One region of the Ruegeria sp. AWH4_226 genome, then DNA from elsewhere that is predicted to be linked to it. Evidence: riboswitches for the same ligand, from Rfam matches in the RefSeq annotation. Region 1 holds a riboswitch; each other region holds the start of a gene.
The links. A riboswitch is a leader RNA that binds a small molecule or an ion and turns the genes downstream of it on or off. The one in region 1 is predicted to bind cobalamin.

Region 1 (10,586 bases):
CAGCGAAAGCGGCGTTCGATATCATCACCAACTTTTCGCAGATGACCTTGCCAGAGCTTCTCTTGGAATCCTACAGTCCGGGTGCGGATGCGTTTGCTTTCACGTGGGAACAGATTGTACTGGCCGCCGAACGCCATAATGATCCCGGCAATTTCACCGCTTTCATAGGGTTTGAATGGACCTCGGTCCCGAAAGGGTTCAACCTGCACCGCAATGTCATGTTACGCGATGGTCCGATCCGGGCACTACAGATGGTGCCGCCCGTGACACAACCCCCATATGGGGATACCGATCCGAAGGCGCTCTATGCCTGGCTTGAGGAATATCAGTCAGAAACCGGTGGTCGTGCCATCGCGTTTGCGCATAACGGAAACCTGTCAAACGGTTGGATGTTCCCGACCGAAGACACCTATCACGGCGGAAAGGTTGATGAGGAATACGTAAGCAACCGCGCCAAGTGGGAACCGCATTACGAGGTCACGCAAATCAAGGGCGATGGTGAGGCGCACCCTTTCCTCAGCCCGGACGATCCCTTCGCCGACTATGAAAACTGGGATGTCGGCAACCTCGACATAAGCGAATTGAAGACAGATGACATGCTGGCCGGCGAATATGCCCGCGAAGCCCTGAAACGGGGCTTGGCGCTGGAAGAGAAGTTCGGCGTGAACCCCTATAAGTTCGGAATGGGCGGCGCCACTGACAGCCACACATCCCTTACCACCGCGGAAGAAGAGAACTATTTCGGCAAATCCGTCAGCGCCGAACCGTCGGCCACACGGGTACTGCATCCGTTTGTCGAAAGCGATAAAGGCGTTATCGAAGGCCACACGCTGGTTGCATCCGGATACACTGCGGTGTGGGCCACCGACAACACGCGCGCCGCAATCTTCGATGCGTTCAAGCGGCGCGAGACCTATGCAACGACTGGCCCTCGGATAGGCCTGCGGTTCTTTGGCGGCTGGGAGTTTGATGACAGCGATCTTGAAACCAGATTCATTGCTAAAGTCGGCTATACCAAGGGCGTGCCCATGGGCAGTGATCTGCGCCCCCGCGAAGGGGATGGTGCCCCGACTTTTCTGATCGGTGCGTTGCGTGACCCGATCGGGGCCAATCTGGATCGGGTTCAGGTCGTCAAAGGCTGGTTGGATACTGACGGTATGCTGCAAGAACAGGTGTATAATGTGGCCTGGTCTGATGATCGCGCCATTGATGCTGATGGCAACCTGCCCGAGGTCGGCAACACCGTGGATCTGGATACCGCAAGCTGGACAAACAGGATCGGCACATCCGAATTGATCACGGTATGGACCGACCCCGATTTCAACCCGGATGAGCGCGCCTTTTACTATGCGCGGGTTCTTGAAATTCCAACCCCGCGCTGGGTTTTGTATGACAAGCTGCGCTTTGGCGTCGACCTGCCTGCGGAGGCCCAGCTGATCCATCAGGAACGCGCCTACTCCTCGCCGATCTGGTACACGCCAGGCGAATGAAACAGCCAGGACGCACACCCGCGTCGAGGCGTTCCGAGAAACGTCTCGACACTGGGTCACAGCATTGGTTTTCATGAAGAACCCGCCCATCAGCCATTTGACTTGCGTCACAACGCGACCCTACGATTGACGCAAGTAACGACTTGGTTTCAGGACTGTTCATGCGCATTTTGAAAGAGCCCCTGCTTCACTTCGTTCTGATTGGAGCAGCCATATTTGGCTGGTTTTCTCTGGTCGGCCAAACGGGCGAAACACCTGAGCGGCCCGATACAATAGTGATCGACAATGGCGAAATTGACCTTTTGGCGGCCCGTTTTGAAACCACTTGGAAACGCGCACCACGCAGTGATGAATTGCAAGCTCTGATCGATGCAAGGATACGTGAAGAGGTTCTCGTGCGCGCAGCGCGCAAGCTGGGGCTGGATCGCGGAGATCAGATTGTCCGGGCGCGGCTGGCGCAAAAGATGAACTTTCTGTTCGATGGGATTGCGTCATCCGTGGTCCCCGAGGACGATACGCTTAACACATATCTCGCGGAAAATGCCGGGCGGTTTACAGTGCCGGCGCAGCTTGCATTCGATCAGATTTTTCTTGGCGTTCAACCAGTATCGGATGAAATCGACCGGGCGTTTTCCGAACTGCAAGCAGGTAAGGATTGGTCTGAGATCGGCCTGGGATCTTTGATGCCAAGCTCTCTACCTCTGTCAGCTTCCAGTGCCATCGATGGCACGTTTGGTCAGGGGTTTTCAAGCTCGCTGTTTGTGGTGGAGCCGCGCGAGTGGATAGGTCCGATCCAATCTGGTTATGGGCAGCACCTTGTCAGGATTACCGAAACACGGCCAGAAGTCCTGCCGCCTTTGAATGAGATTCGGGAAGAAGTTTTGGCGGCATGGCGCCGGGACAAAGCGCGGGAACTGGCTGAGGCGCAGTATGAAAACCTTGCCGCGCAATACCGCATTCAAACACCGGACCCTCAGGAATGAAGGGGCTGCTTGGTTTTATGCTGGCGATATGGCTGGTCTGTGTGCCTGGAACCGGCCATGCGCATGCCCTTGACCCCGGATATCTGGACCTGAAACAGCTTGCCCCCAATACATGGCAGGTGCTTTGGCGCATACCGGATGTAAATGGTCAACCGATGCAGATCGACGCCGTTCTGCCTGCGTCCTGCACTCCGGCGCAGGGGCCGCAGCCCTTTTTCGACAAGGCCGCCTGGGTTTCTTCCTGGATCGCCGAATGCAATACCCAAATCGCCGGTCAGGCTGTTACCATTCAGGGCCTGGAACGGCAGCGCAACGACGTTTTGCTGCGGTATCAACCCTTGGACGCCTCGGCTGTGACACTTCGACTCACACCCGAGACGGCTGTTCTGAACCTGCCTGAGAATCCATCCACTTCATCCGTTTTCGTAAGTTACTTCTGGCTCGGCTTCGAGCATATCCTGGAAGGTTTGGACCACCTTTTGTTCGTTTTCGCCCTGTTTGTTCTGGTGCGTGATCCATGGAGCTTAATCGGGGCTGTGACAGCTTTTACCGTGGCGCATTCGATCACGCTGGCGCTGGCCACACTTGGTGTGTTGCACGTTCCGTCGGCCCCGGTCGAGGCCGTGATCGCCCTTTCAATCGTGTTTATGGCGCTGGAAATCCTCAAACACAAAGACGGTAAAGTCAGGTTGTCCGAGCAATTTCCCTGGATTGTCTGCTTTTGTTTCGGCCTTTTGCACGGGCTTGGCTTTGCCGGTGCCCTGTCCGAGATTGGCCTGCCCCCCGAGGATATTCCAACCGCTCTTTTGGCCTTTAATGTGGGGGTCGAAGCGGGGCAGCTTGTTTTCGTCGCGGGTCTTTCACTTGGGCTATTCCTATGGCGCCATGTGATACGACCGTTTCCATTAGGGTCCGAGACAATTGCAAGGTCGATCACTGGCTATGCTATCGGGTGTGTGTCGATTTTCTGGCTTGTCCAGCGTGTGAATGGTTTTTAAAGATGGCTCTCTGGACGGTGGGAGATGCGAGGCGGCGCCGTGTTTGATAGTGCAACCCCAACGAAGAAATTAACACGAAGCGCATACTACATATTGACAACGACTTACTTCCAAACCCAATATGAAGTTGCTTCGGTGATTTCGATTCCGATCGAAAACTAAGAGGGAAACCGGTGAAATTCCGGCGCTGCCCCCGCAACTGTAAGCGGAAAGTTCGGCTGAACACGCCACTGAAACAGTGTTTTTGGGAAGGCCAGCCTGAACGTTGATCCGCGAGCCAGGAGACCTGCCGCAAGCAAGAACGATAACCACGAACGGAGGGTTCGGGGGCGTGCGCAGGGAAGGTCTGCGCGATGGCGTCCTCGGCTTTTGACGAAAAGGACAGAGGACAGATGAGCATTACCGTGTATTCCAAACCCGCATGCGTGCAATGTACCGCCACCACCCGCGCGCTGGATGCAAAAGGTATCACCTATGACGTGGTTGACCTGACGCAGGATGACAGCGCCATGACCCACGTGACTGAGCTGGGATATCGTCAAGCTCCTGTTGTTGTCGCCGGAAGCGATCACTGGTCCGGGTTTCGGCCTGACATGATCGCTCAGCTGGTCTGATCCGTGGCGGCGCCGAGCCCGGCGCTGGTCTATTTTTCATCGAAATCGGGAAATACCCATCGCTTTGTTACGCGACTGGGCCTGCCTGCTTTGCGCATTCCGATGCAGATAGACCAGATGCCACGCCCCTCGCACCCGTATGTTCTGATCTGCCCGACCTACGCAGATGGCCAAGGGCGCGGCGCTGTGCCGAAACAGGTCATTGGGTTCCTGAACGATCCGGACAGGCGCGCCGGGATCGCTGGGGTTATCGGCGCCGGGAACCGAAATTTCGGTGCGACCTATGCCCTTGCCGGTCGCATCATTGCCCAAAAATGCAACGTGCCACTGCTGTATTCCTTTGAGCTGGCCGGCACCGAAACCGATATCGCCCGCGTGCGCGCAGGCCTTGAGAAACTAGGGAGACACCTATGCTCGACAGCAGCCTAAACGAGCAGGACTATCACGCGCTGAACGCGATGCTTAACCTCTATGATGGCGAGGGGAAGATCCGGTTCGACGCGGACCGCATGGCCGCGCGGCAGTATTTCCTGCAGCATGTGAATCAGAACACCGTGTTCTTCCACTCGCTGGATGAAAAGCTGGGGTATCTGGTTTCCGAGGGCTATTATGAAGAAGCCGTTCTGGATCAGTATTCCAAGAATTTTATGCGCAAAATCTGGGATGCGGCTTACGCTAAAAAGTTCCGCTTTCCGACCTTCCTAGGCGCGTTCAAGTATTACACGTCATACACGCTAAAAACCCGTGACGGGCAGCGCTTTCTGGAGCGTTACGAAGACCGTGTTGTGATGACCGCACTGGCACTGGCCCGAGGGGATGAGGCGCTGGCCATGTCCTTCATGGAAGAGATTCTGGATGGCCGGTTCCAGCCCGCGACCCCAACTTTTCTGAATGCGGGCAAAGCCTCACGCGGGGAGTTGATCTCGTGCTTCCTGCTGCGGTTGGAAGACAACATGGAAAGCATTGGTCGCGGCATCAATTCGGCCCTTCAGCTGTCCAAACGCGGCGGCGGGGTCGCGTTATTGCTGACCAATATCCGCGAACACGGGGCTCCGATCAAAGGCATCGAAAACCAGTCCTCAGGCGTGATCCCGGTGATGAAGCTACTGGAGGACAGCTTTTCTTATGCCAATCAGCTGGGCGCACGGCAAGGCGCTGGTGCGGTCTATCTGAACGCGCACCACCCCGACATCATGCGGTTCCTCGATACCAAGCGCGAAAACGCGGATGAGAAAATCCGTATCAAAACGCTTTCTCTGGGCGTAGTGATCCCCGATATCACCTTCGAACTGGCGAAGAAAAACGCCGATATGTATCTGTTCTCACCGCATGATGTGGAAAAGGTCTATGGCGTTCCGTTCTCGGAAATCTCGGTCTCCGAGAAGTATCACGAGATGGTAGATGACAAGCGTATCCGCAAATCCAAAGTAAACGCACGTGAATTCTTCCAGACTATTGCAGAGATCCAGTTCGAATCCGGCTACCCCTATGTGATGTTCGAAGACACGGTGAACCGGATGAACCCCATTGCGGGCCGGATCAACATGTCGAACCTGTGTTCCGAGATTTTGCAGGTGAACGAGGCGTCCGAGTTCAACGATGACCTCAGCTATTCGCATCTGGGCACGGATATCTCCTGCAACCTCGGTTCGCTGAACATCGCCAAGGCCATGGATGGTGGTGATCTTGGGCGCACCGTTGGGGCCGCGATCCGGGCGCTGACCGCAGTGTCCGAGATGTCGGCGATTGACTCGGTGCCCTCGGTGCGCCGGGGCAATGACGAAAGCCACGCGATTGGTCTGGGTCAGATGAACCTGCACGGGTTTCTTGCGCGCGAACATATTCACTATGGCAGTGCGGAAGGCGTTGAATTTACGTCCGTTTACTTTGCCGCTGTAGCCTATCACGCGATCCGTACCTCCTGCGATCTGGCGCAAGAGCGGGGCGCGCCGTTCAAAGGGTTCGAGGAGTCAGATTATGCCTCGGGTGTTTTCTTCGACAAATACACGACTCGTGACTGGTTGCCGGAAAGCGACAGGGTGAAAGGTCTGTTCGATGGCATGACCCTGCCCACACGCGACGATTGGACCAAGTTGAAAACCGATGTGATGAAACACGGGCTTTATAATCGCAACCTGCAGGCGGTGCCGCCCACCGGGTCAATCAGCTATATCAACAACTCGACCTCTTCCATCCACCCCATCGTCTCAAAGATCGAAATCCGGAAAGAGGGCAAGATCGGCCGCGTCTACTACCCGGCGGCTTTCATGAACAATGATAACCTAGAATACTACCGCGATGCCTATGAGATTGGCCCCGAGGCGCTGATCGACACATACGCGGCGGCCACCGAACATGTCGATCAGGGCCTGTCTCTGACCCTGTTCTTCCCGGCCGAGGCCACGACCCGCGATATCAACCGCGCGCAGATCTATGCGTGGAAGAAAGGCATCAAAACCATCTACTACGTACGTCTGCGCCAGGAGGCCCTTGAAGGGACCGAGGTGCAAGGCTGCGTATCCTGCTCGTTGTAAGGGGAAGTGAAATGAAAGACATGATTCAAACCAAGATCCCCCGCGCCATCAACTGGAACCGGCTGGAGGATGACAAGGACCTTGAGGTCTGGAACCGCCTGACGGTCAATTTCTGGCTGCCCGAGAAAGTGCCGCTGTCCAACGATATCCAAAGCTGGGCGACGCTAACGGACCACGAAAAGCAACTGACCATCCGCGTCTTCACTGGCCTGACCCTGCTGGACACGATTCAGAATACGGTTGGTGCACCTGCTCTGATGCCCGATGCCGTCACTCCGCATGAAGAGGCCGTGCTGACCAACATCGCCTTTATGGAGGCCGTGCACGCGCGCAGCTACTCTTCGATCTTCTCGACGCTCTGTTCGACCAAAGAGATCGACGAAGCCTTCCGCTGGTCCGAAGAAAACCCTCATCTGCAGGCCAAGGCTGAGGCAATCCTGAACACGTATGCCCCTGGTAACGACCCACTGAAGCGCAAGATCGCTTCGGTGTTTCTGGAAAGCTTCATGTTTTATTCCGGCTTCTACCTGCCAATGTACTGGTCCAGCCGCGCCAAGCTGACGAACACCGCCGACCTGATCCGCCTGATTATTCGGGATGAAGCCGTGCATGGCTATTACATCGGCTATAAATTCCAACGTGGCTATGAAAAGCTTCCGGAAGATGAGCAACAGGAACTTAAGGACTACGCCTTCTCGCTGATGTTTGAGCTTTACGACATCGAAAATCAGTACACTGAAGAACTGTATGACGAGATCGGTCTGACCGAAGACGTAAAGGTGTTCCTGCACTACAATGCCAACAAGGCGTTGCAAAACCTTGGCTTCGAGGCGCTGTTTCCACCAGAGGTTGCTGAGGTGAACCCGGCTATCCTGGCCGCGCTCAGCCCCGACAGTGAGAACCACGACTTTTTCTCGGGTTCGGGATCATCCTATGTCATCGGCAAGGCTGTCGCGACCGAAGACGAAGACTGGGATTTCTAAACCTTGGTTTCAAACGAGAAGCGCGGGCTGGCGCTTCTCGCTTTTGCAGCGTTTGTCCTGTCATCACATGATTGGCGCACGACGCGTCCGGGTGATTAAATCCTGAATAAAGGGCAATGCGCCTTAGGGTCTTCTGCCCCCAACGCACGTGGGTCAGGCATCGGAGTTATGCTGCGGCAGACTCTCACTCCACTCACGCAATGCGTCCAAAAACCCAAGCGCGGTGCGTCCCCTCTTGGTTATCTCGTAGTGGACTGAGATTGGTGCAGTATCCATCACCTCACGCCGAACCAACCCTTGCGCCTCAAGCTGGCGCAGACGTTCGGCAATCATCTTTTTACTGGCACCGCCCACCATTCGGGACAAATCGTTAAAACGTACAGGACCGTCCTTGAGGTGCCACAGGATTGATCCCGTCCATTTTCCGCCGATGATCCGCATGCCGCGCTCAATCGCACAAGGCTCTGTACAGGCTTCATAAACCTGTCTTCGTCCCTTGGTATCATCTTCGACCCGAGCCCGCATTGCGCACCTCCGTAGGTATAAAGGTAGGTTACAAAAAGTATACTGGTTGCTTTTCCATCTCAGGAAACACAACTTTCCCTTCAAGCCGCTTTAAGTCAAGCGTCAATCAGTCAATTGAACGAGGTTTCAGACATGAGCAACATTCTGATCATCAACGGTACGCAGCCCTATGAATTTGCCCCGGGCAGGCTAAACGCAAGCTTTGCGCAAAGGGCGCAAGAGGCCATGGCCGCAAAAGGAAACGAAGTGCGACTGACGACCATTGCAGATGGGTATGACGTCGAAGCCGAGGTTGCGTCGCATGTTTGGGCCGATGTGATCATCATGCAATTTCCGGTGAATTGGATGGGAACACCCTGGGTGTTCAAAAAGTACATGGACGATGTCTATACCGCCGGAATGGATGGGCGTTTATGTGCTGGCGATGGCCGTACGACAGAGGCTCCAAAAGCAAACTATGGGATGGGCGGAACACTCAAGGGAACCAAGTACATGTTGTCCGTGACATTCAACGCACCAAAAGAAGCGTTCAATGACCCGTCAGAACCCTTCTTTCAAGGCGGTAGCGTCGATGACCTGCTGCGCCCGGTTCATCTGAACGCCAAGTTCTTTGCTTTGGAGCAGTTACCAACCTTCGCCGCGTTTGATGTCATGAAAAACCCCGAGATAGAGGCGGATTTCAAACGGTTTGATGCGCACCTGAACTCTGTTTTCCCGGAGATCGCATATGTCCCAGCCTGATATCCACCTATATACTGCGGCCACCATGAACGGATACAAGCCGGTTATCTTCCTTGAGGAGGCTGGCATTCCCTACGACCTGACCTCCATCAATTTTTCAAAACAGGAACAGAAAGCGCCGGACTATCTGAAACTCAACCCAAACGGCAAAATCCCGGTGATTGAGGACCGGGCCGAGGGGCGTGCAATTTTTGAAAGCGGTGCAATCCTTTGGCACCTGGCTGAGAAATACGGGGCGTTCCTTCCCGCAGACCCAGTCAAACGGTCCGAGGTGATGCAGTGGATGTTTTTTCAGGTTGGCCATGTCGGTCCGATGATGGGTCAGGCCATGTATTTTCAGCACATCGCAGCCCCAAACGGACATGAAGAACCGTTCTCAATCAAACGCTATGTCGACGAATCGCGACGCCTGCTTGAGGTTCTGAACACACATCTGGAAGGCCGCGAATGGCTGGCCGCCGGGGAATACACGATCGCGGATATGATGGTTTATCCGTGGGCACGCGCCTATGTCTGGGCACGCGCAAATGTTGATGGCTTACCTCACCTTCAGGCCTGGTTCGACCGTATTGACGTGCGCCCATCCGTGCAAAAGGCATTGACCATTCCCAAGGCAAATCCGCATTTTTGGGACGCAAATGCCGATGCCAGCGCCTTTGCAAGGGAAAACGCTGAGCGGTTTGCCGGTGATGTCAAAAAGGACTGACCAATTCCCACAAAATCAGTCGTCGGCCTAATTGGTCTGGCAGGTAAACACTGACTGGTTTCGCGGGACGACTATGACCAAAGTCAAATCAGATCTGTACTGTGCACCGTGGCCGAACAATTTGATCACGTCTGGCCACGGAAGCATGCTAAGATGATCCCGCTGATTTCCTGGGTGCGATCTGATGATAAGGTCCTGTATTGCATTTGTACTGTTGACCAGCACGTTGACATTCCTGCCTGTTGCGGCGGTGTCATGCGGGTTTCACACGGTGACGGCGCGTGAAAGCATAGTCAGTTCCCTGATGGAGGGAACGGTGGTGGTGATGGCCACAACCGATCCTGACATGCCCTTTCAGTACAAAGCGTCCGAAGCAATCAAAGGAGATTTGACGGCAGCAGAGATACCCTTTCTTGTGGACAGTACAACACGCAGAAAGCTCGGCACCAATGCGGACGGCAGGGTTTTGTTCGCAAAGAATGCCAAGACCGGAAAATGGGCGCGGTTGGCCTATATCGACGCATCGAACAGGCAGGTTTTCCAGCATATCCTTTCAAATCTTGAGGCGTGGTCAACTCAGCGCGCCAGCCGCTACCAGTTCTTCGGATCGCTTCTCAGCCACAAAGAGCCTTCAATACGGAACATGGCCCTGACCGAGCTTGACCAGGCTCCGTATAATATTCTGCAAACCCTGGACACCAGTTCAGACACAGACACGCTGATGAGCAACTTTTCAAACCCTCGCGAGTTGTACCTGAAACCTGTCAAAATCCTTGCCCTTGGTTTCAGCAAGTCTGAGGTTGCTGGGCAGTTTCTGCATCAAGGGTTTAACCGTTCGCTCGTCCATTCACAGGACAGACTGCTTGGTGCCTACGCGACTGCGATTATTGAAAGGGACGGATTACAAGGCGTGAAAAAACTGAGCACAGCAATTTCTACCGTGCCTCACCTAAGCGCCGACAGCAAGGATGCAGTCTTCCAGGCGATGATGATTCATTATCTGCACGGACAA
Region 2 (10,586 bases), on a different contig from region 1:
AATTTGGTGAATTACTATGAACGTGGTGTAGATAATGGATACGATTCAGGGCATGCGAGCCTTTGCGGCGGTGGCAGCACATTCGTCTTTCACCGAAGCCGCAAAACAGATCGGTATAAGCACTAAATTGACCAGCAAATATGTTGGTCAGTTGGAAGATCGATTGAATGCCCAGCTTTTCAACCGAACCACGCGAAGCGTCACCCTGACCGACACTGGGCGATCTTACTACGAACGCTGCCTGCCTCTGCTAGAGCAGTTTGATGAACTGGAGAGCCTTGTCCAGCAACGCCAGACAGAATTGGCAGGGCGCATACGGGTCACTGCGCCGACTGGCTTTGGTTCGGCTGAATTGATCCATCTGCTGAAACCTTTCCAGACCGAGCATCCAAAGGTCTCGATTGAACTGCACCTGTCAGATCATCATGTTTCGATGGTTGAGGAAGGCTTCGATCTGGCCATTCGGTTCGGCGTTTTGAGGGATTCGAACCTTGTGGCACGCAAGCTGACGGACATGCGGATTGTATGCTGCGTATCACCCGAATACCTGGCAGTGCACGGAACACCTAAAGAACCGGCCGCTTTGGCAACCCATAATTGCCTGCTTCAGACCACCGGTAGCTTTTCTGACCATTGGGCGTTCAAAGCAAAAGGCCGAGAATACTCTGTCCCGGTTTCGGGCAATTTCCGCGCAAACTCACCGCGTGCTGTTGCTCATATGGCTGCGGATGGGCTGGGGATCGGGCGGATTCCGCTTTATACGGCGCAGTCCTTTTTGGACACAGGAAAACTGCAACTTCTGTTCGAAGAGCAAGAGGCTTTATCGCTGGGCCTTTATGCGGCCTACCCGCAAAACCGCCACCTGACCGCACGTATTCGTGCGTTGATCGACCATCTTGCGGCGCAGTTTCGCGGGGTTTGAAAACGGCGTTTCGATTGCAACCCTTCGCATCGGTACTCAAATCGCACCGTAGGCAGACATTTTCACCAAGCAGTTCACCTGCGTGTCTGTTTCAGAGCGGAAAATGTCGCAAGTATTTCAGCGCCGGATTGGGCTTGAAATAACTTACGGCCACGAGGTGCCGCCATTTGATTCTCAGGTGGCGGAGAATTGGGAAGCCGGTGCAAATCCGGCACTGCCCCCGCAACGGTAACGAAGGTCAGGCTCAGCAATCAACCACTGGGAGGAGGATCCCGGGAAGGTGCTGAAACCGGGCGCAAGCCCCTTCCAAGTCCGGAAACCAGCCTCGCTGATATGTCAAACTGAGGGTGGCGGTGGGGGCACGGGTTTCGGACGCGATCCTCACGCGCCTCCGGACTGGTCCCTCTTGTCATCTGCCCAAGCAATGCCGCGGGGCGCGGCAGGAGAGCCAGAAGTGAACAGAATTCAAAGCCTGTTGGCGCGTCGAAATCCGGCATATGCCCTGGAACAGGCATTCTACACCGACCCCGAGGTTTTTCAGACCGACCTTGAAACAATCCATTACCGCGACTGGCTGTTTGCCATTCCCGCATGTGAATTGGTCAAAGCAGGCGACTATGTCACCTATAACGTCGGTGCCTATCGCGTGATCATCGTGCGCGGTGCAGACAATCAAATCCGGGCGTTTCATAACACGTGCCGTCATCGCGGATCGGTGATCTGCAAAGCGTCCAAGGGCAATGCGCCCAAGCTGGTTTGCCCCTACCACCAGTGGACTTATGAACTTGACGGCTCTTTGCTGTGGGCGCGGGACATGGGTGCTGATTTCGACCCCAAGCAGCACGGTTTAAAGACAGTGCACTGCCGCGAGCTGGCTGGTCTGGTCTATATTTGCCTGGCAGAGGACGCGCCGGACTTTGATACATTCGCCAATATCGCAGAGGCCTATCTCGAGCCTCATGACCTGGGCAATGCCAAGGTCGCTTTCGAAAGCTCTATAATCGAGAACGGGAACTGGAAGCTGGTTTGGGAGAACAATCGTGAGTGTTACCACTGCGGAGGGAACCACCCTGCGCTGTGCCGCACTTTCCCCGATGATCCGACCGTAACCGGCATCGAAGGGGGCGCTCTGCCAGCGCATTTGCGAACCCATTTCGACCGCTGCGAAGCCGCAGGGCTGCCGTCACAATTTTACCTGCACGAGGATGGGCAGTACCGTTTGGCCCGGATGCCCCTTAAGGAAGGGGCCCAAAGTTACACGATGGATGGCAAATCCGCCGTGCGCCGCTGGTTGGGCCGATCACCCTTTGCTGATGCGGGATCGTTGTTGAAATTCCATTATCCAACCACGTGGAACCATTTTCTGGCGGACCATTCCATCGTTTTCCGCGTAACGCCGATCAGCCCCACGGAAACCGAAGTCACGACGAAATGGCTTGTCCACAAGGATGCCGTCGAAGGCGTGGACTATGACCTGAAACGCCTGACCGAAGTTTGGGAAGCGACCAACGATGAAGACCGCCGAGTGGTTGAGGATAACCAGCAGGGTATCAACAGTCCGGCCTATGTGCCCGGACCCTATTCTGCGATACAGGAATCCGGCGTTTTGCAGTTTGTCGATTGGTATTGCGCAACTCTTACGCGCCGATTGCTCCCTGACGCTGTGGCTGCGGAGTGACGGTTATGGACGTTGTGACCTCGGCAGCAGCCGTCTGGCAGGACAGCGAAAGTTTGGAATGCGTCTCGGTCGTGCCCGAAATGCCAAATACTGCCAGCTTTACATTTCGAGCCCCTTCTGGTGCCCTTTTCAGCTACGAGCCCGGGCAATTCCTGACGTTGGAAATTCCGGCACCGGGTCAACCGGGCGGCGTTGTGCATCGCACCTATACAATCTCTTCTTCGCCTTCACGACCCAGATCAATCACGATTACGGCCAAGGCGCAGTCCGACAGCATCGGCACGCGCTGGATGCTGGACAACCTGCAACCAGGCATGCGCATCAAAGCCATTGGCCCGGCAGGTTTGTTTACGAATGCCAAGAGTTCCTCTGGCAAATACCTGTTCATCTCGGCCGGTTCAGGCATCACACCCTTGATGTCGATGACAACCTGTATGTGGGATGAAGGGCGCGCGCTGGACGTTGTGTTCATCAATTGCGCCAAACGGCCGTCAGAAATTATCTTTCGCCAGCGGTTAGAGCAAATGGCCAGCCGGACGCATGGACTGAACTTAAAATTTGTCGTCGAGGAACCCGACCCGTACCGCCCCTGGACCGGGTATCAAGGCCAGTTTAACCAGCTGATGCTGGGCCTTATGGCGCCGGACTATCTGGACCGCGAGGTGTATTGCTGCGGCCCCGAGCCCTTTATGCAAGCTGTGCGCGATGCGCTGGCCGGTCTGGGCTATGACATGGAAAACTACCACCAAGAGAGTTTTGGCGCACCCGTAGAGACCGAAGCGCAGCAACCGGAACTTGATGATGTTGTTCCCGACGACGACACCAGTGCCGAAATTCTTTTCGCAAGCTCAGGCGTCACGGCGAAAGTGGCCGAAACCGATACAGTTCTGGCGGCTGCAAGGTCTGTTGGTCTGAACATCCCATCAGGCTGTACGTTCGGTGTGTGTGGAACTTGCAAGGTCAAGAAGCTTAGGGGTGACGTCCACATGGTCCATAATGGCGGCATTTCTGAAGACGACATCGAGGCCGGGTATATCTTGGCCTGCTGCTCGAACCCGATGGGGAAGGTCGAGGTCGACGTCTGATACGCAAATTGGCGCGGCGTTATGAAACGCCCTGCCACTTGGAACTGCACAAGATTTTCATGATGCGAGCGGGCAGATGCGGTCGCAACAGATCACGTGCGCAATAATATTACCGACATAAAATTGCTGTGCTACACTCGTCTGGGACAGGAATGGGATGGCGGCGATGACAGCAGTGGCGATGACGACGATCCGAGGTTGGGGGCCCTTGCCCGACTTGGTTCGCGCCATGGCAAGCGACCGCGCGCTTGTTCGTATTCTCAGGCATCACGACATTCCGCTCAGTGTGCTGGACGCTCCGCATCGTCGCATTCCGTTGGTCAAGATGCAGCGGATTTTCGAAGCCGCAGCGCGCGAGACGGGCGATCCCAACCTTGGCCGGCGGATTGGGGACAGCATGTCCGTTGTCGACTATGGCGATTGGGGTGCTTACGCAGCCGGGGCGAGTGACCTGCTGGACGGGTTGAACAGGGTTTGCGGAACAATTTGGGCTCATGAAAGCGGAAGCCGTATGTTCCTGTCCGAGCGGGAAGATCACGTTGTCTGGAGCTACGCCACGGGGTTTGAAACCGCTGAGACTACACGCCAGTTCTCTGACCACCTTCTCAAGCCAATGCTGGATTTTGTGCGCGCCTTTCTCGGTGGCACCTGGATGCCCGACTGGCTTGAGGTCGGGTATTCGGCACCTCAGCGAAAAATGGATGGTGAGGCGTTGCTTGATGTACCGATCCAGTATGAGCAGCTGAGTTTTGGACTGCCCATTAAGCGCGCAGATTTGTGCAAGCCTATGCAAATAGCGCAGAGCCTGCCAAGCCCGCTTACGTCAATTGATCTTCTCAAACATGCGCCGCGAGGCGATGGTGACGGTCTCAGACCAATTCTCGAAACAGTCGATCTTTGTCTCTTGGATGGTGTGACGGACCTTGACGCGGTGGCACGCTGTCTCGATCTTGGCCCACGAACCTTACAACGCCATCTGACACGGCACGGCGTTACCTTCCGCGAAATGTTGCAAGAAGCGCGCCAGCGTCGAGCGGCGGCACTCCTTCTGGAAACGCGCCGCACAGTCAAGGCGATTGCGACCGATCTTGGCTATGGCGAGGCTGAAAACTTTACGCGTGCCTTCAGAAACTGGCACGGAGTCTCACCCACCGAATTCAGGTCTGCGGCGAACAGCGCCCATGATCCACTGCGCCGTGACGTGTCGAATGTCGCAAAATGACAGGCCTTTTTTCTGTGTGCTGCCTTGTCGGGAAGTAAATTGTTTCGGCGGAGCGCCGCTTTATTGGCTTCGGTAGGCCCGATGCCCCCGGCTTTTCGTCTTGTTTGACCGGAGGAGAATAACGAAATGACAACTCGTCGAGATTTCATTAAGTCGGCCCCGGCGCTTGGAGCCGCGTTTGCGGTGGCGCCCGCCATGTTAAGCGAAGACGGCATCGCGCGGGCGCAGGGTGCGGCCCCGCTACCGGATCATTTCCATCCGAAAGGCAAGGCTCCGTCCGAACACACGCTTCGGGTACTTGCCGAAGCGCGTGAGACGCTGCCCTTCTCCGATACGCGCGATTTCGACGAGCAGGCCCGCGGTTTGATAGCAGAGATGCCAGAAAAGCAGATCATGGCGGATGCCGGGCATGTGGCCTGGGACAAGTCCCGGTTTGACTTCCTGAACGAGGACACTGAATGGGACAGCATCCATCCGTCAATGCTGCGCCAGGCGCGTCTCAATCAGGACTACGGTCTGTACGAGGTGCTTGAAGGCCAGATCTACCAGGTACGTGGCTTTGATCTTTCGCAGATTTCCTTTGTGCGCGGCGAAACCGGCTGGATTTGCTTTGATCCGTTGATTTCGGCAGAAGTCGCGCGCGCCGCTTGGGAATTCTTTCAGGAACACCGAGGCGAGGGGCGGCCGCTAACCGCGGTGATTTATTCTCATTCACACACTGATCATTGGGGGGGCGTGCGTGGTATCGTCGACGAGGCCGATGTCCGCGCAGGAAAGGTTGAGATCATCGCCCCGCGCGACTTCATGGAATATACGATTTCCGAAAATGTCTATGCCGGGAACGCAATGAATCGGCGTCTATCCTTCCAATATGGTCAGGTCTTGCCCGTGGCGCCACACGGCTTCGTCACCCAGGGTCTTGGTCAGGGCGTGTCTGCTGGCGTCGTCGGCCTGATCGCACCCACGAAGATCGTGAATGAGGACATTGAGTATCTTGAAGTCGACGGTGTTCGGATGGTTTTCCAGAACACGCCGAACACTGAGGCACCGTCCGAGATGAACACTTACATCCCCGAGATGCAGGCGCTGTGGATGGCGGAGAACGTCGTATCCTCACTCCACAACATATACACGCTGCGCGGTGCACCGGTGCGTGACCCCTTGCGCTGGTCCAAGTACATCGCCCGCGCGCTGCATCTGTTCGGAACCGAGGCAGAGGTGCTTTTTGCGTCCCACCACTGGCCGCGCTGGGGCAATGACCGCGTACAAGAGGTGCTGCGCGCGCAACGCGACCTTTATGCCCATATGAATAACCAGGTGCTGCATTACGCGAACCAGGGCGTGACCATAAATCAGGTTCACGAGGTGTATAAACCCTCAGAGGGCCTTAAACAAACGTGGCATACCCGGGGATATCACGGGTCGCCGCAACACAACTCTCGGGGTGTGATACAACGCTATCTCGGGTTCTGGGATTGCAATCCGACGACGCTGATCCCTCACACGCCGTCGGACAGCGCACCTTTATATGTCGAGATGATGGGCGGCGCTGATGCGATACTAGCCAAGGCCGCAGAGCTGCACGAGGCCGGAGATTATCGCCTTGCAACTGAAATTCTTGACAAACTTGTACATGCCGAACCCGACAACCAAGAGGCCAAGGATGCGCTTGCGGACGCATTCGAACAGCTTGGCTACCAGCAAGAAAACCCGGGCTTGCGCAACAGCTTCCTAGCGGGTGCCTATGAGCTGCGCTCGGGCATTCCCGGTGGCGAAAGGGCAAGCACGTCGGGGCCCGACGTCATCCGCGCCATGACCACTGAGATGTTCCTCAACTTTCTTGGTATTCGAATGGACAGTCGCAAGGCCGAGGGGATGGAATTCACTATCAACATCGTCACACCGGACAATGGCGAAAAGTTCATTCTCGAATTATCCAATGCCACGCTGACTAATATCGAGGGTTTCCTTGCCGACAACCCGGATCTCAGTCTCGTGGTCAACCGTGCAGATCTTGAGCGTGTGATGACTGGTGAAGCAGAGTTCGAAGCGCTGATCGGCGATGGCACGGTGCAGGTCGAGGGCGACGTCGCGATACTCGGCCAGCTTGCTGAGACCATGGTGGACTTTGACCCCTTGTTCGAAGTGCTACCTGGAACAGCGGTTGAGCATGAAATTCAGCAGGCCAACGCCTATGAGGCTGTACCTGGCGCAACCATTCCTGAATAGCGGACGCAATTTGCTAAACAGGTTGCTCCTGTCCGCAATGGCGGGCAGGTTACAACTGCTGAATGGCGGGTAGCTAGGCGAGAGAAACGATTAGGACGTGCGGTCTTCGCCGTAATTGCGTGACTTTGACATTTTGCCAATCCCCGGGTTGAACGAATTGGTCGGATCGCACCGTTTGTAATGTGCCGCCAGATCAGGCTTGGCCTCGTACAGGTGGCCAACATTATGTTCTGCCGGGTATTCCGCTCCGCGTTCATCCAGAATTTTCAGCATAGCAGCCTTGATCTTTTTAGGGTCACATCCCTTTCTGACGATATAGTCCTGATGCATCACATGGCACATCAGGTGGCCGTAGTAGACTTTGCCCAAAAGCTGATCCGTGATCTCGGCGGGCAGAGTTTCGAACCAGTCACGGTCATTGCGGCGCAGCGCGATATCCAGCGCCAGGATCTCTTCGACCTCAGCTGCATGAACATGGCCATACCGCACGGCGGCACCAGCGGCGGCGAACCGATGCAATCCAGCAATCTTGGCTTCGCGCGGCGTGCAGGTGACAAACTTTGCACCGCGGTTTTCGAAGAAGTTGGGCAGAAACTCAGCTGCCTCTTCGATACCGCCATCGTGCATTTTCAGGATGAGATGGTGTTCGTACTTGTCACGAAACTCATGCAGGAATTTCGGCAGATGCTCGGGCCATAGACGCGAGGCAATCTGCATGAACTTGTCCGTGAACCCTCGGGTCAAGGCGAACTTGTTCAGGCGCGAATCCACCGCGCCCTTCAATGCAAAAAACATCGGAAGCCTGTCGGTTCCCAGCTTGTCGATCATCACCAGCGTGTCCTTGCCGTATTTCGCGGCAATGTCGAAACACTCGCGGTGTACGTATTCGGCCGAAACCGGCAAGGTTGCGAAGTTTTTCAGGATGTGACGCCGCAGTTCCGTCAGGTCAGCGGGGTCGTTTGTTCCGATGTAGAAAACCTGCTCGCGGTCATAGGTCGGGAATGTGTCAAGCCGGACCGCGAAAACTGCCAGCTTGCCCGCGCAGCCGGACGCCTCAAACAACAGGCGATCATCGTTGTTATAGCGCGAAGGTGTATCCGCATCGACATCTCGCAAGATCGTGGTGTAATCCGGGTCCGAGGCATTGCGGCCCTCGGGCGTGGGGGCGTTCTTATCGAAATCTCCAGCTTCAAGCCGCGTCAGGATTTCCTCGGGAGAGTTGCCCAGATCCAGACCCAGATGGTTCACAAGCGTCAGTTCGCCATCTGCGGTGATCTTGGCAAAAAGGGACAGCTCGGTATAGCTGGGGCCGCGCTCGCATAGCGAGCCGCCCGAGTTGTTGCAGACCCCGCCCAGGATCGAAGCGCCAATGCTGGACGAACCGATCACGGAATGGGGTGTTCGCCCCAGTGGGCGCAGCTGCTTTTCCAGCTCAAACAGCGACGCGCCCGGAAAACTAAGCACCTGCTGCCCGCCTTGCAAAAGGTGCAAAGCACTCATTCGGCTCACATTGATTAAAACAACGTCGCGGTCATAACCGCCTTTGGGTGTGGACCCTTCTGTCAGGCCGGTATTTGAGGCTTGCATGATGACGATCTTGTCGGCTGCGACACAGGCCTGCAGCACCTTCCACTGTTCCAGCAGGCTGCCGGGTTGAACGACACACAGCGCCTGACCCTCGCCCGAGCGAAAGCCGCGTCGGAACCGCTCTGTCGCGCGCTCTCCGGTCAGGAGGTGGCGCGATCCGACGATCGAGCGAAAGAGTTTGATCAATGCGTCATTGGTCATTTCGGCCCTTGCCTCTGACTATGTTGTTCGAAAGCGGATATTCTCGCGGCTCAGTTGGTCCACGCTGGTGACGCCCACAAGTTTCATGTCGCGTTCAATCTCGGCACGCATCAGACCCAAGGCCCGCTCTACCCCCGCCTGCCCTGCCGCAGCCAAAGGATAAAGATAATGCCGCCCAACGCCAACTGCTTTGGCCCCAAGCGACAGTGCTTTCAGAACATGCGTTCCGCGTTGCACACCGCTGTCCATCATCACGTCCAGCTTGTCACCGACCGCGCCCACGATCTCGGACAGTTGATCAAAAGGCGTGCGTGACCCGTCAAGCTGACGGCCACCGTGGTTTGACAGGATGATACCGGTGCACCCAATCTCGGCTGCACGCTTGGCATCCTCTGCGGTCATAATCCCTTTCAGGCAGAACTGCCCGTCCCAGTCGCGCACCATCTGGGCCACATCATCCCAGTTCATCGACGGGTCCAGCATATCGGTGAAATACCCACCGATCGAGCTTGCACCGCCGCCCATATCCACGTGTTCTTCCAACTGCGGAAGGCGGAATTTCTCATGCGTTACGTAATTGATCCCCCACATCGGCTTGATCGCAAACTGGATCATGCCGCCCAGCGTCAGACGGAACGGGATCGAGAAGCCGGTGCGCAGGTCACGCTCGCGATTGCCGCCGGTGATGCTGTCCACGGTCAGCATCATCACCTCGACGCCCGCCTCTTTGGCACGCTGCATCATGGCGGCGTTCAGACCCCGATCTTTGTGGAAATAGAACTGATAGACCTGCGGATTCTTGTGTTTCTTCCGCAACTCTTCCAGCGATACGGTGCCCAGCGAGGACACACCAAACATGGTGCCGTATTTCTCGGCGGCTGCCGCTACAGCGCGTTCACCCTGATGGTGGAACAGGCGTTGCAATGCAGTGGGCGAACAATACACCGGCATATCCAGCTTTTGCCCCATCACAGTGACAGACATGTCGACGTCCGAAACCCCGCGCAAGACCGAAGGTAACAGATCACAACGCTCAAACGCGATGGTGTTTTCGCGGTATGTCACCTCATCATCCGCGCCACCGTCAATATAGTTGAAAATCGGCCCCGGCAGCCGCTGCTTGGCCAGTCGCCGAAAGTCATGGAAGTTATGGCATTGGCTCAGACGCATATTTCACGCTCCGTAGCAGGCGATCAAAAGCAGCCAGCTGGCAAGGAGTGATCTGACAAGGACCAACACCCAACCGGCCAACCGCGGCAACACCAAGGGTATGACGCGTTTTTGGACATGCATCAACTTGATCCGGGCTTGGTAAACGCATTTCAGCACTAGCAGCACCAGGTAATCTGGCGATGCATCAGATGTGAACTGAGGCCATAAAGAGCTGAGAAAACAATTGGCTCGGCATGTCTCAATTGCATCGTAAATTATCGAAATATAAGCGTGATTTGACAAACCACCGCTACAGAGTAGGCTGGACCAACCAGGTATGTCGTACGATTGAAGTTGTTATGCGCCTCTTTAGAGGCTTGGGTGAATAAATGAATCGCATTGAACTTGCGGAGGTCGCGTCCCGCGAATGGGATGTGGTCGTTGTCGGCAGCAGTTTTGCTGCAATGTTTTTTGCACATGCTTTGCCGCCGGATTTGGACATTCTTGTAA
Region 3 (10,586 bases), on a different contig from region 1:
CGCGGATCGGTGGTGTACAGGTTCCGCCCCGTCGGGAGCACATCCGACCGACCGCGATAGGGGGACCCGGATGGCCCGGCTTCGATCCGTTTTCCCGCCAGCGCGTCCAACAGTGATGTTCGTTCGGCATTCGCTGACGGGGCGGGGTCGAAACTGCCAACAGCATTTGGTGGGCGGCCAAAGATGTGCAACCCGTCGCCAAACTGGCTTTCTTTGATGTCGCAGACAAACCGATCAATGCGTGTGATCGCCTCGGCGGTGCTGGTGGCCTGATCCAGCCCCAAGTCACCTTCCAGCCCAATCGCCTGAGCCTCGTCGCGGATGTCAGACTGCAGCCGGTCGCGTCGCTTGGGGTCCAGTCCGTCGGCGTTGGAAAATTCGTCCAGCAGCGACTCCAGCCGTACCATGCGATCCGGCGTGCCGCTTTCTTTCATCGGGGGCGGGATATGGCCTAATGTTACGGCTCCGATCCGGCGCTTGGCCTGCGCCGCTTCGCCGGGGTCGTTAACAATAAAGGGATAGATCACTGGAAGATCGCGGATCAGCGCCTCGGGCCAGCAATCCGCAGATAAAGCAACCGATTTGCCGGGTAGCCACTCCAGCGTACCATGCGCGCCGATATGGATCAGCGCATCCGCACCAAGACCCTTGCGCAGCCAAAGATAGAAGGCGACATAGCCATGGCGCGGGGTGCGCGAGAGATCGTGATAATCATCATCACGCTTCTCGGGCGTACCCCGTTCAGGTTGTAGCGCAACCAAAACCTTTCCACGGCGCAAGGCGGTGAAATGAACCGAGCCATCCATGACTGCGGGGTCGTCTTCGGGTTCGCCCCAAACGGTATGCAGGTCCTCGCGCAAGCGCTCTGGCAGGTCCGCCAGTGCGGCTAGGTACTCTTGCAGCGGCCATGCAATCCGGGCGTTCAGTAAGGTTTCGGCAACCGGTTCCTCAGGTGCGGTATCGTAGCCTTCGTCTTGCAGGTCAGACAGCATGGCCTCAGCCGAGGCCAGCGCATCCAGACCCACCGCATGAGCCATCTGCCAATCCTTGCCGGGATAGGTCGACAGGACCAGAGCCGGGATCTGATCCGCCTTGGGCTTGTCGTACAAGCTCAGCCAGCCGGTCACCCGGTCGATAATGGCCTCGATCCGTTCGGGTTCGGCCCGGTGCGCGAACCGAGAGTATTCGAGATCGGGGTCTCGCTTGCCCGGCTCTTTGAACGACGCGATACCTGCGGAAATCCTCCCGTCCACTTCGGGCAGCACCACGTGCATGGCAAGGTCAGCGGGTGACAGCCCGCGCTCTGCCTCGGCCCAGGCCTTGCGGCGGGAGGTGGCAAGAGCGACCTGAAATACCGGAACCGCGGCCGCGTCCAGCGGAGACGTTCCCGACGCCCCCTTGCCCGAGAAAGAGGTGGCGTTGATAATCGCCGAAGGTCGCAATGCCACCACCTGTTCGCGCAGCCAGTCTGCGGCGGCAGGTGCTTTAAGCGAGGGCGCGAAAAGGCCGATAGCCTCGAACCCGCGTGCACGGAGGCTGCGCAACAGTACTGCGATTGGGGCTGTATCGGCAGAGGTTAAATACGCGCGATAGAACGTCACAAGAATGCGCCTGGCGCTGCCAGAGAACGCTGTATCAGGCGCGATCACTCCGCGATCGGGGCACCATGCACCGCATTCAGGGATTGTTTTAGCCCCCATAACCGGCCCGGCGTAAAGGCCCGCTGCCAGCGCCATCTGCGCCAAAGCGGCTTGTGCGGCGACCTCTCCACCGGTGTCACACAGATGCGCCAAGCGGCGCAGGGTTGAAACGGGCAGAGTGGAAAAGTCATCCAGCCGCGCGTCTTCTCGCCCGTCTGCGGGCAGAACGGCCAAGGCAATTCCTTTGGCCTGTGCGAGGGCAAGAACCTGTTGCAAACCGTATGACCAATAGGGGACGCCCCCTATGAGGCGGATCAGGATGCCTTTTGCCCCCTCTAGCGTCTGCTCGACGTAAGTGTCCACGGACAGGGGGTGTTTCAAAGCGGTCAGGTTAGCCAACCGCATCGTCGGCATCCGCCCTTCCGGCCCGCCGCCGCGATGCCAGCCAGCCGCGAAAGCACCCAGGTCACTGTCCGAGAATGACAGCACCACCAAATCCGCCGGGCTTTGGCCCAGATCGGTCGGGGTTTCTGTTTCCTCTAACCCGTGGCTTTCGCGGAAGACGACATGCATGGCTTATTCAGCAGCCTCGGTCACAGCCATCAGTATATCACGGATTTCGGCTTCTTTGATATCATCATGTTCGGCGATCACGACCAGACGCGAGCGGCGCTCTTCACCCGGTGCCCACGGGCGGTCATATTGGTGACGCACGCGCGCACCCACCGCCTGTACCAGCAAGCGCATCGGCTTACCTTCAACTGCGGCATATCCTTTGACGCGCAGGATATTCAGCTCCTTGGCCAAGCGTTCTATTTTGGCAACCAATTCGGCAGGGTCGGTTTGTTCCGGTAAGTCGACGATGATGCTCTCGAAGTCATCATGTTCGTGGTCGTGGTGGCCGTCGTGGTGTGATGGACGCGCGTCCATGTCATCCTCGGCAGCGGCCCCAAGGCCCAGCACAACGCGCACATCCACAACACCGTCGGCAACCTCGACCACCGGCAGCGGGCGCGGGGCCTCAGCGGCGATGATCTCCTTGGCCTTGGCCACGCCGTCCGGACCGGCCAGATCGGGCTTGGTCATCAGGATGATGTCGGCGCAGGAAATCTGATCTTCGAACACCTCGGACAGGGGTGTTTCGTGGTCGATCGATTCATCTGCCAGGCGCTGGGCATCCACCGCCTCGACATTTGGGGCAAAGCGACCGGCGGCAACGGCCTCGGCATCGGCCAGAGCGATCACTCCGTCAACCGTGATTTTCGAGCGGATATCGGGCCAGTCGAACGCCTTGAGCAGCGGCTTTGGCAGGGCGAGGCCCGATGTTTCGATCAGGATGTGTTCAGGGCGTGGTTCCAGCGCCATCAAGGCTTCAATGGTTGGGATGAAATCATCGGCCACGGTACAGCAGATGCAGCCATTCGCCAGTTCCATGATGTTTTCCGCCGGGCAATCCGGGATTGCGCAGGATTTCAGGATATCGCCATCGACGCCGACATCGCCGAACTCATTGACCACAACCGCCAGGCGTTTGCCCTGCGGATTCTGCATCAAGTGTTTGACCAGCGTTGTCTTGCCGGAGCCCAAGAAGCCGGTGATCACGGTAACGGGGAGTTTTTCGAGGTTGCTCATTCTCATGCTCCAATCGGGGGAATACGGGCCGCACAGTTCTTGCGGAAATGTTCAGGACGTTCGCGCCATTTGACCAGACCGTCTTCGGCGGCGAGATACTTGGTGACGCCTTCGATGATGGTGTCAACGTGTTCGGTCTCATCGAGGTTTTCATAGACGAAGGTCCAGCGTGTCGGACCTCCGCGCAGTACGATGGAACAGCCCTGATCGCAGTTTGACAGGCATTCGACTGGTTTCAGGTCTATGCCGTCCGGCAAGCCAGCATCCTCAAGCGCCTTGTGCAATAATCTGCCCGGTCGCTGCGCATCATCCTCGATGGGCAAGCCTCGGCGGCAGGTTGTACAGACCAGCAATTCGACTGGTGCAGTCTCGGTCATGTCTCTCATCCCCCCAATCCTTTATGGGGGACGGGGTTTCATGCGGGCCACGTCTGCACATGGACCCGACACCGGATCACCCCGCCCGGTTTCAACTTCGTGTGCTGGCAGGTCTCCCGGCTTGCGGATGTCAGAGGATCACTCTGGCAGGTGTCCCGCCTTCCCGGCCGTGAAGGCCAGTGGCATTGGGCACCCTCTCCGGTCACGGTCGCGGGGGCGGCTGCGTTTGACGGTCTTTCCGCTGACGCATTCCCTTTTCATCCATTAAAAACGGACACCAACGTATCGGACATGCGGTACCAGCAGGGGGGTTGTCAAGCACGAGGCAAGGGTTGCAATCGTTCAGATCAGAAAAGCGACAAGCCCGTGTCAATGAGCGGCATTTGCGGCCGGCCCGTTCAGCAGCCTGAGACTGAATGAACCGGCGGTGAGTAGGGTGGACATATCTTGATAAACTCTTAACCACCGTGCCTTCCCGTGAAAAGCTTTCGCCGTAAGTCAGACTTGAGAAATTGAAAGAAAAAGAAACCCGCCCTTTGCGTCGGTCACAGGTCGTGTGCCGTTGTCACAGAGTTGAGATAAAATGCGGCCGATACTCAACTGCTTAACCCAGCAGGCTTTGGTGGGTGATCCATATGCCACCACAATTATTTGACCAAAACTCGGAGCATTATTCGTTTTCTTTTCCGGCAAGCAAAACGGATACTTGCCCGAACTGCGACCGTCAGGAGGAAGAGATGCGAGTCGGTTTTATCGGTTTAGGAAATGTGGGCGGCAAGCTGTCGGGATCGCTGTTGCGAAATGGAATTGACTTGACGGTCCACGACCTCAACCCCGATCTGGTGGCCGAGTTCGTGGCTAAGGGCGCAAAAGCGGCGGAAGACCCCGCTCAGATGATGCGGGATTGCGATGCTGTCATCACCTGCCTGCCATCCCCAGCAGCCTCGGACGCTGTTATGCAGGAAATGCTGCCCGAGGTCGGGCCGGGCAAAATCTGGATGGAGATGTCAACGACGGACGAGGCGGAAGTCAAACGCCTTGGCGCTATGGTCATCGAACGCGGAGGTGCAGCCGTTGATTGCCCGGTTTCCGGTGGCTGCCATCGTGCGGCAACGGGCAATATCTCGATCTTTGCCGGATGCGACCGGGAAACCTTTGAACGTATCTTGCCTTTCCTGACCACGATGGGGCGGCGCGTGCTGCATACAGGTGATCTTGGAACTGCCTCGGTCTTGAAGGTGCTTACAAATTATCTGGCCACCGCCAACCTGATCACCTGCGCCGAAGCACTTGTTACAGCAAAGGCAGCAGGGATGGATCTAAACACGACCTACGAGGCGATCAAAATCTCGTCAGGTACCTCGTTTGTCCATGAAACCGAGAGCCAGGTCATTCTGAACGGGTCCCGTGACATCTCTTTCACGATGGATCTTGTGAAAAAAGATATCGGTCTGTTTCAGGAGGTCGCCGACCGCGCTGGCGTACCTTTGGAAATCAACCCGGTGATGATCGAAATCTTCAATGACGGGATCGCGCGCTATGGCGAACGTGAACTGTCGCCGAATATTATCAAGCGGTTGGAAGAAGTCACAGGGCTAGACATTACCGCCCCGGGATTTCCGATCGAAATGACGGATGACGAACCGGAAGAGCCCGGCTACGAGGTGATCCCGCAAGGCCGCCGGGCCGAATGACGCACCATATGTGGTTTCGAAACAGTCTGTGTTTTCAGAAGAGTGGAGGCGAGTACCGGAATCGAACCGGTGTACACGGATTTGCAATCCGCTGCGTCACCACTCCGCCAACTCGCCTTATTAAGTAAAATCAATTACTTGAGGTGGTGTGTCAGGCGTTTTAGCACCTTTCTCGGGGGGCGTCCAGTGGCTTGGATGTAAAAATCCGTACCCAGGTGCAGCAGCTTGGCCTGGTCGAACTCTGCGCGCCTTGTATTCGGTTCAACTTTCGACACCACAGCCGTTGCTGGTTTCGTCCGGATATGGCACAAGCCAAGCATTCTTGGGACTAACATGAGCGATCCAATGACAGATTTCGCAACCCGACGTCGTACGATGGTTGATACACAAGTCCGACCCTCGGATGTCACGAAATTCCCCATCATAGACGCAATGCTGACCGTCCAGAGAGAGAATTTCGTGCCCGATTCTTATCGCGAAGCGGCCTATGCCGAGGGTATCATCGACCTTGGGGATGGACGTTGTCTGCTTGAACCGCGGACACTGGCAAAAATGCTGGATGCGCTGAATATCTCGAATGACGAGGTGGTTTTGGATATCGCCCCCGCGCTGGGCTATTCCACCGCTGTTGCAGCCCGCATGGCACAGTTGGTCGTCGCAGTGGAAGAGGATGAGGCTCTGGCGGCAGAGGCACAGACCCTTTTGATGGAAGCCGAAGCCGACAACGCGATTGTACACGTGGGTCCGTTGCAACAAGGCGCGATCGAGCATGGACCCTATGATGTCATAATGATTCAGGGCGGGGTCGAGCAGGTGCCCGACACCCTGATCGAACAGTTAAAAGATCGCGGGCGCATCGCCTGTTTGTTTGTCGAAGGAAAGCTTGGCACCGTTCGGATCGGTCACAAATCTGGTGGACAAGTGACGTGGCGTTACGCATTCAATGCCAATGCCCCGGTTTTAAAGGCATTTTGCACTGAGTGTGCATTTTCGCTATAGTTCTGACGCATATTGTTCTGCTGCCTTGATTAGTTGAAAACAAACGCGCAAACTGCGGTCAGGGCAGCGTAATTTTGTTTTTTAGAAGGAATTGGGTATGCGTTCAAGGACAGGGGGAAGGTTTGTTAAGGCACTTGCACTGACTGCGGGAATCGCACTCAGTGCCGTGCCGGGGCGTGCGGTTTGGGCTGATAACCTGACAGACGCCTTTATTGGGGCTTATAACACCAGCGGTCTGCTGGAGCAAAACCGCGCGTTGCTACGTGCGGCTGACGAAGATGTAGCGATTGCATTATCTGCGCTGCGTCCAATCATCAACTGGGCGGTCGAGGTTAGTCAGGACTATACGCGCTCTACCGTGAGTGATGTTGTGACGCGGGATGAGCCCTCTACATTTTTCACCGGACTCACGTTGAGCCAGTTGGTCTATGATGGCGGCTTCTCGGTGCTGGGCAAGCAGTCTGCGCAGGAAATCGTTTTGTCGACGCGACAGGCCCTGCTGGATGTTGAGCAATTCGTTCTCTTCCGTGCGGCCAATGCCTACTTGTTTGTTCTGGAACAAGAAGAGGCGGTTCAGATTCGCCTGAACAACGTCGACGTGTCCTCGGAGGAACTGAGGGCGTCACAGGATCGATTCGATGTAGGTGAGGTGACCCGTACGGACGTCGCACTTTCCGAGGCACAGCTGGCAAGCTCGCAAGCCGATTTGGCAGTTGAACGCGGGTTTCTGGCACAGGCGCAAGCGGAATACGTAAACGCAGTCGGCAATGCGCCGGGGCGCACGGCTGGTCTGCCGGGGTTACCCAGTCTACCTGGGTCCGAGGCCGAGGCGGTCGCATTGGCCCAGCGAAACCACCCTGCTATTCAATCTGCTCAGCACGAAGTGCGCGCTCTTGACTTGCAGGTGCAGCAGCAGCGCGCCAATCTGGGTCCAAATGTCCGGCTTTTTGCTGATGCTGGTATTTTTGAAAGCTATGACAACGACGACAACGTTGAAGATGCATCAATCGCTCTGCGCTTTGAACAGCCGATTTATGCGGGTGGCAGGTTGGCAGCCAGCGTGCGTCGTGCAATGGCGACACGGGATGCGTCACGCGCCAACTTGTTGAACGTTCAGAAGGACATTACGCAAGGCGTAGTCGATGCTTTTGCCTCGTTTCAGGCCGCTTCAGCCAGTTTGAGGGCATCGACGGAACGGGTTCGTGCATCACAAGTTGCCTTTGATGGTATCCGGGAAGAAGCGACGCTGGGCGCACGGACGACCTTGGATGTTCTGAATGCGCAGCAGGACTTGCTGGATGCGCAGCTGGCCGAGGTAAGGTCACGTGTTGAACGCACACGGTCAGCCTATCAGCTTCTGCAGGCGCAGGGTCTGCTGACGGCGGAACGTTTGGGCCTGGCGGTACAGATCTATGATCCTACGCTTTACTACAACCTTGTGAAAAAGGCTCCGGCCCAGGTTAGCCGGCAGAGCAAAGATCTGGATCGCGTCCTCAAAGCATTGCGTCGCGACTGAGGACAGATACTACCTGTTGTGAGGACCGGCTTGTTTGGCTACACTCAATCCTGAGGATAGAGCGGTAGAGAACAATGACGGATAAAGTCGTAAAAACGGGAATCGAGGACGTCCTGTCCTCGATTAAGCGTTTGGTGAACGAAGATAGCAGGAAAGTCCCAAGTGCCTTCGCACCGGCCGGGTCGCGAAAGCCAGGACGGTTGGTGCTTACAGATGCGTTGCGTGTCAGTGAAACGACACCGGATGCGCCCTCGAAACCTGAAAGTCAAAAACCCGCTTATAGGGCAGAGGATTCGGTTCAGCCGATGCTTTTGCGGACCGGTGACATTGTCAGGCACGCCGAGCCAGCGACAGAGCAGCAGACCAATGCCGAGCCCGAGACTGGCGAATCTGGTGGTCTGAGTGCCAAGATCGAAGCACTAGAGGCTGCTATTGCCCATACCGAGGATCAGTGGGAACCGGACGGCGACAGCGAGGATGCGTACTCTGGCACGACGACTCCCCCGCTTCGCTGGCACTTGGAAGACGAGTTTATCGTCTCGGACAGCTCCAGCCTGTCTGATCCTGAACCAGAAGAGCAGAAGTCTGAAACCAAGGCCACATTTGTCCGTGACCCAAAAGCTGTAGCTGCAGAGCCAAAGGCCGACGTAGACGAAACCGCGCCGGAACTGGACAATGACGCCTTGCGGGAGTTGATCGCCCAGGTTGTACGGGAAGAGTTACAGGGCGTTTTGGGCCAACGCATCACTCGCAACGTTCGCAAATTGGTGCGGCGCGAAATTTATCGCGTGCTGGCAGAACAGGAAGTGGAATAAACCTACGAACGTTTGGGCGGCAGGGCCAAATTCAGCAGGTGGTCAAGATCCATATGCCGTTCAAGATGGTCCGCCAGCGCGTCCAACGTCTCCTCGACTCCATCCTCATAGAGCAGGTCAGATACCGCGCCCAGTTCCGTCAGATAGCGGGCACGGAAGGCGTCGGATGAAAATATACCGTGCAGATAGCTGCCGCGAATGCGGCCTGTCTTGTCGGCAGCGCCTTCCGGACGGGTATCAATCTCAAGCCAGGCGCGATTGCAATCTGGACCTTCGGTTCGACCCATGTGGATTTCATAGCCGGTGACAGGGTCGTTGTCGGGAATCGTGCGCGCGGTCCGCGACGTGACCTGCTTTTTCCCCGCCATTATGGTGGTTACGTCCAAAAGGCCCAGCCCATCAACTGTGCCCGGGCTGCCATCGACCCCCTCGGGATCGGCGATGGATTTGCCCAGCATCTGAAAACCGCCGCACAAGCCCAGTACATGACCACCCCGCCGGACATGGGCATAGAGGTCGATATCCCAGCCCTGCGCCCGAAAAAATGCAAGATCACTGATTGTGGACTTACTGCCTGGCAGCAGTACAAGATCGGCGTCACCGGGCAGAGGGCGTCCGGCGGGTATGATTTCAACCGTGACGCCCGGTTCGGCTGACAGCGGATCAAGGTCATCGAAATTGGCCATCCTCTCAAGCTGCGGCACGATGACCTTGCAGGTGCCACCGCTGTGTGAGCGGATGTCCATCATGTCCTCGGCAGGCAAGCGCCACGCGTCGTTGAACCAAGGTATGACGCCCAGACAGGGCCAACCCGTGCGCGCGGCTATGTCATCACGCCCCTCATCGAAAAGGCTTACATCGCCCTTGAACCGATTGATGGCAAAGCCCTTGATCATCGCGAGATCACCGGCGTCCAGAACCGCCTGCGTACCTACGATCTGCGCAATCACGCCTCCGCGATGAATGTCGCCAACCAGAACCACGGGCACCCCGGCGGCGCAGGCAAAGCCCATATTGGCGATGTCGCCCTTGCGCAGGTTGGTCTCGGCCGGGCTGCCCGCGCCTTCGACCAGAACCAGATCGGCATCGCTGCATAGCCGGTCAAAGCTTTCAAGCGCGGCGCCCAGTAATTTGGATTTGTCTTTGCGGTAGTCACCGGCCTTCATTGTCCCTTTCCGCTGACCCTGAACGATGATCTGGGCACCGGTGTCGGTCTCGGGCTTCAAAAGGATCGGGTTCATATCCGTATGCGTCGGGCGCATCGCGGCACGTGCCTGCAAAGCTTGTGCGCGCCCAATCTCACCCCCGTTTTCGGTTACGGCGGCGTTGTTTGACATATTCTGGGGCTTGAACGGTGCGACCTGCAATCCACGCCGGGTGTACGCCCGTGCCAGTCCGGCGACCAGCACCGATTTCCCGACATTACTGCCGGTCCCCTGAATCATAATGGCACGAACCATGGTCGTCTCCTGTGCGTTGGGCGCAGATGACCTGATTTGGTGTCAAAGGAAAAGCCCCGGATGCCGGGTTTTTAGCAATGGTATTGCTCATCCAGGATTGCAAAAGAAAAACGCGCCCCAATGAGTGGGGGCGCGTTTTTTCATTCAAAGGACGCCTTAGTTCAGGCAGCCTCAGCCTGCTGAGCGGCATTGCGACGTTCGCTTTCTTCACGCGACAGCGCGACCGAGGTGCGCACACCACGTCCGACGAACTCCATCAATCCGCTTACAACCCGTTCATTCGGGTCGATACCCGCGCAGGAAAGCACCTCGCGCCCATCGCGCGAGCGTGCCCAGCGGGCAATTTGTTCCGGTCCATTGCCGTATTTCTTGTCGTCAGCAATGGCGTCATCGAGTGCAGCCAACACCACGGCTGCAAAAAGTTTACGAGCACGATTGCCTTGCTCATTGTTA

Region 2: it holds a riboswitch for cobalamin, as region 1 does, so the genes downstream of both, ACXAET_RS16360 (aromatic ring-hydroxylating oxygenase subunit alpha) here and nrdH (glutaredoxin-like protein NrdH) in region 1, are expected to answer to the same signal.
Region 3: it holds a riboswitch for cobalamin, as region 1 does, so the genes downstream of both, ACXAET_RS07390 (DUF1636 family protein) here and nrdH (glutaredoxin-like protein NrdH) in region 1, are expected to answer to the same signal.

The regions. Positions count from the first base shown of each region.
Region 1 is NZ_JBSWUU010000003.1:363,007-373,592, forward strand. It holds gene ACXAET_RS20165 (DUF3604 domain-containing protein) at 1-1,490, shown strand, start outside; gene ACXAET_RS20170 (peptidyl-prolyl cis-trans isomerase) at 1,652-2,473, shown strand; gene ACXAET_RS20175 (HupE/UreJ family protein) at 2,470-3,471, shown strand; cobalamin riboswitch at 3,588-3,780, shown strand; gene nrdH (glutaredoxin-like protein NrdH) at 3,864-4,085, shown strand; gene nrdI (class Ib ribonucleoside-diphosphate reductase assembly flavoprotein NrdI) at 4,110-4,514, shown strand; gene nrdE (class 1b ribonucleoside-diphosphate reductase subunit alpha) at 4,496-6,619, shown strand; gene nrdF (class 1b ribonucleoside-diphosphate reductase subunit beta) at 6,631-7,602, shown strand; gene ACXAET_RS20200 (winged helix-turn-helix transcriptional regulator) at 7,756-8,127, opposite strand; gene ACXAET_RS20205 (NAD(P)H-dependent oxidoreductase) at 8,260-8,868, shown strand; gene ACXAET_RS20210 (glutathione S-transferase family protein) at 8,855-9,574, shown strand; gene ACXAET_RS20215 (hypothetical protein) at 9,759-10,586, shown strand, end outside.
Region 2 is NZ_JBSWUU010000002.1:190,005-200,590, reverse strand. It holds gene ACXAET_RS16365 (LysR family transcriptional regulator) at 35-922, shown strand; cobalamin riboswitch at 1,061-1,264, shown strand; gene ACXAET_RS16360 (aromatic ring-hydroxylating oxygenase subunit alpha) at 1,347-2,600, shown strand; gene ACXAET_RS16355 (FAD-binding oxidoreductase) at 2,606-3,685, shown strand; gene ACXAET_RS16350 (helix-turn-helix domain-containing protein) at 3,843-4,907, shown strand; gene ACXAET_RS16345 (alkyl/aryl-sulfatase) at 5,034-7,136, shown strand; gene dld (D-lactate dehydrogenase) at 7,227-8,924, opposite strand; gene ACXAET_RS16335 (alpha-hydroxy acid oxidase) at 8,943-10,094, opposite strand; gene ACXAET_RS16330 (GMC oxidoreductase) at 10,466-10,586, shown strand, end outside.
Region 3 is NZ_JBSWUU010000001.1:1,506,206-1,516,791, reverse strand. It holds gene cobN (cobaltochelatase subunit CobN) at 1-2,213, opposite strand, end outside; gene cobW (cobalamin biosynthesis protein CobW) at 2,217-3,272, opposite strand; gene ACXAET_RS07390 (DUF1636 family protein) at 3,275-3,649, opposite strand; cobalamin riboswitch at 3,739-3,946, opposite strand; gene ACXAET_RS07385 (NAD(P)-dependent oxidoreductase) at 4,387-5,343, shown strand; tRNA gene ACXAET_RS07380 (tRNA-Cys) at 5,387-5,460, opposite strand; gene ACXAET_RS07375 (protein-L-isoaspartate O-methyltransferase family protein) at 5,689-6,342, shown strand; gene ACXAET_RS07370 (TolC family outer membrane protein) at 6,440-7,858, shown strand; gene ACXAET_RS07365 (hypothetical protein) at 7,933-8,673, shown strand; gene ACXAET_RS07360 (cobyric acid synthase) at 8,676-10,133, opposite strand; gene ACXAET_RS07355 (DUF6280 family protein) at 10,295-10,586, opposite strand, start outside.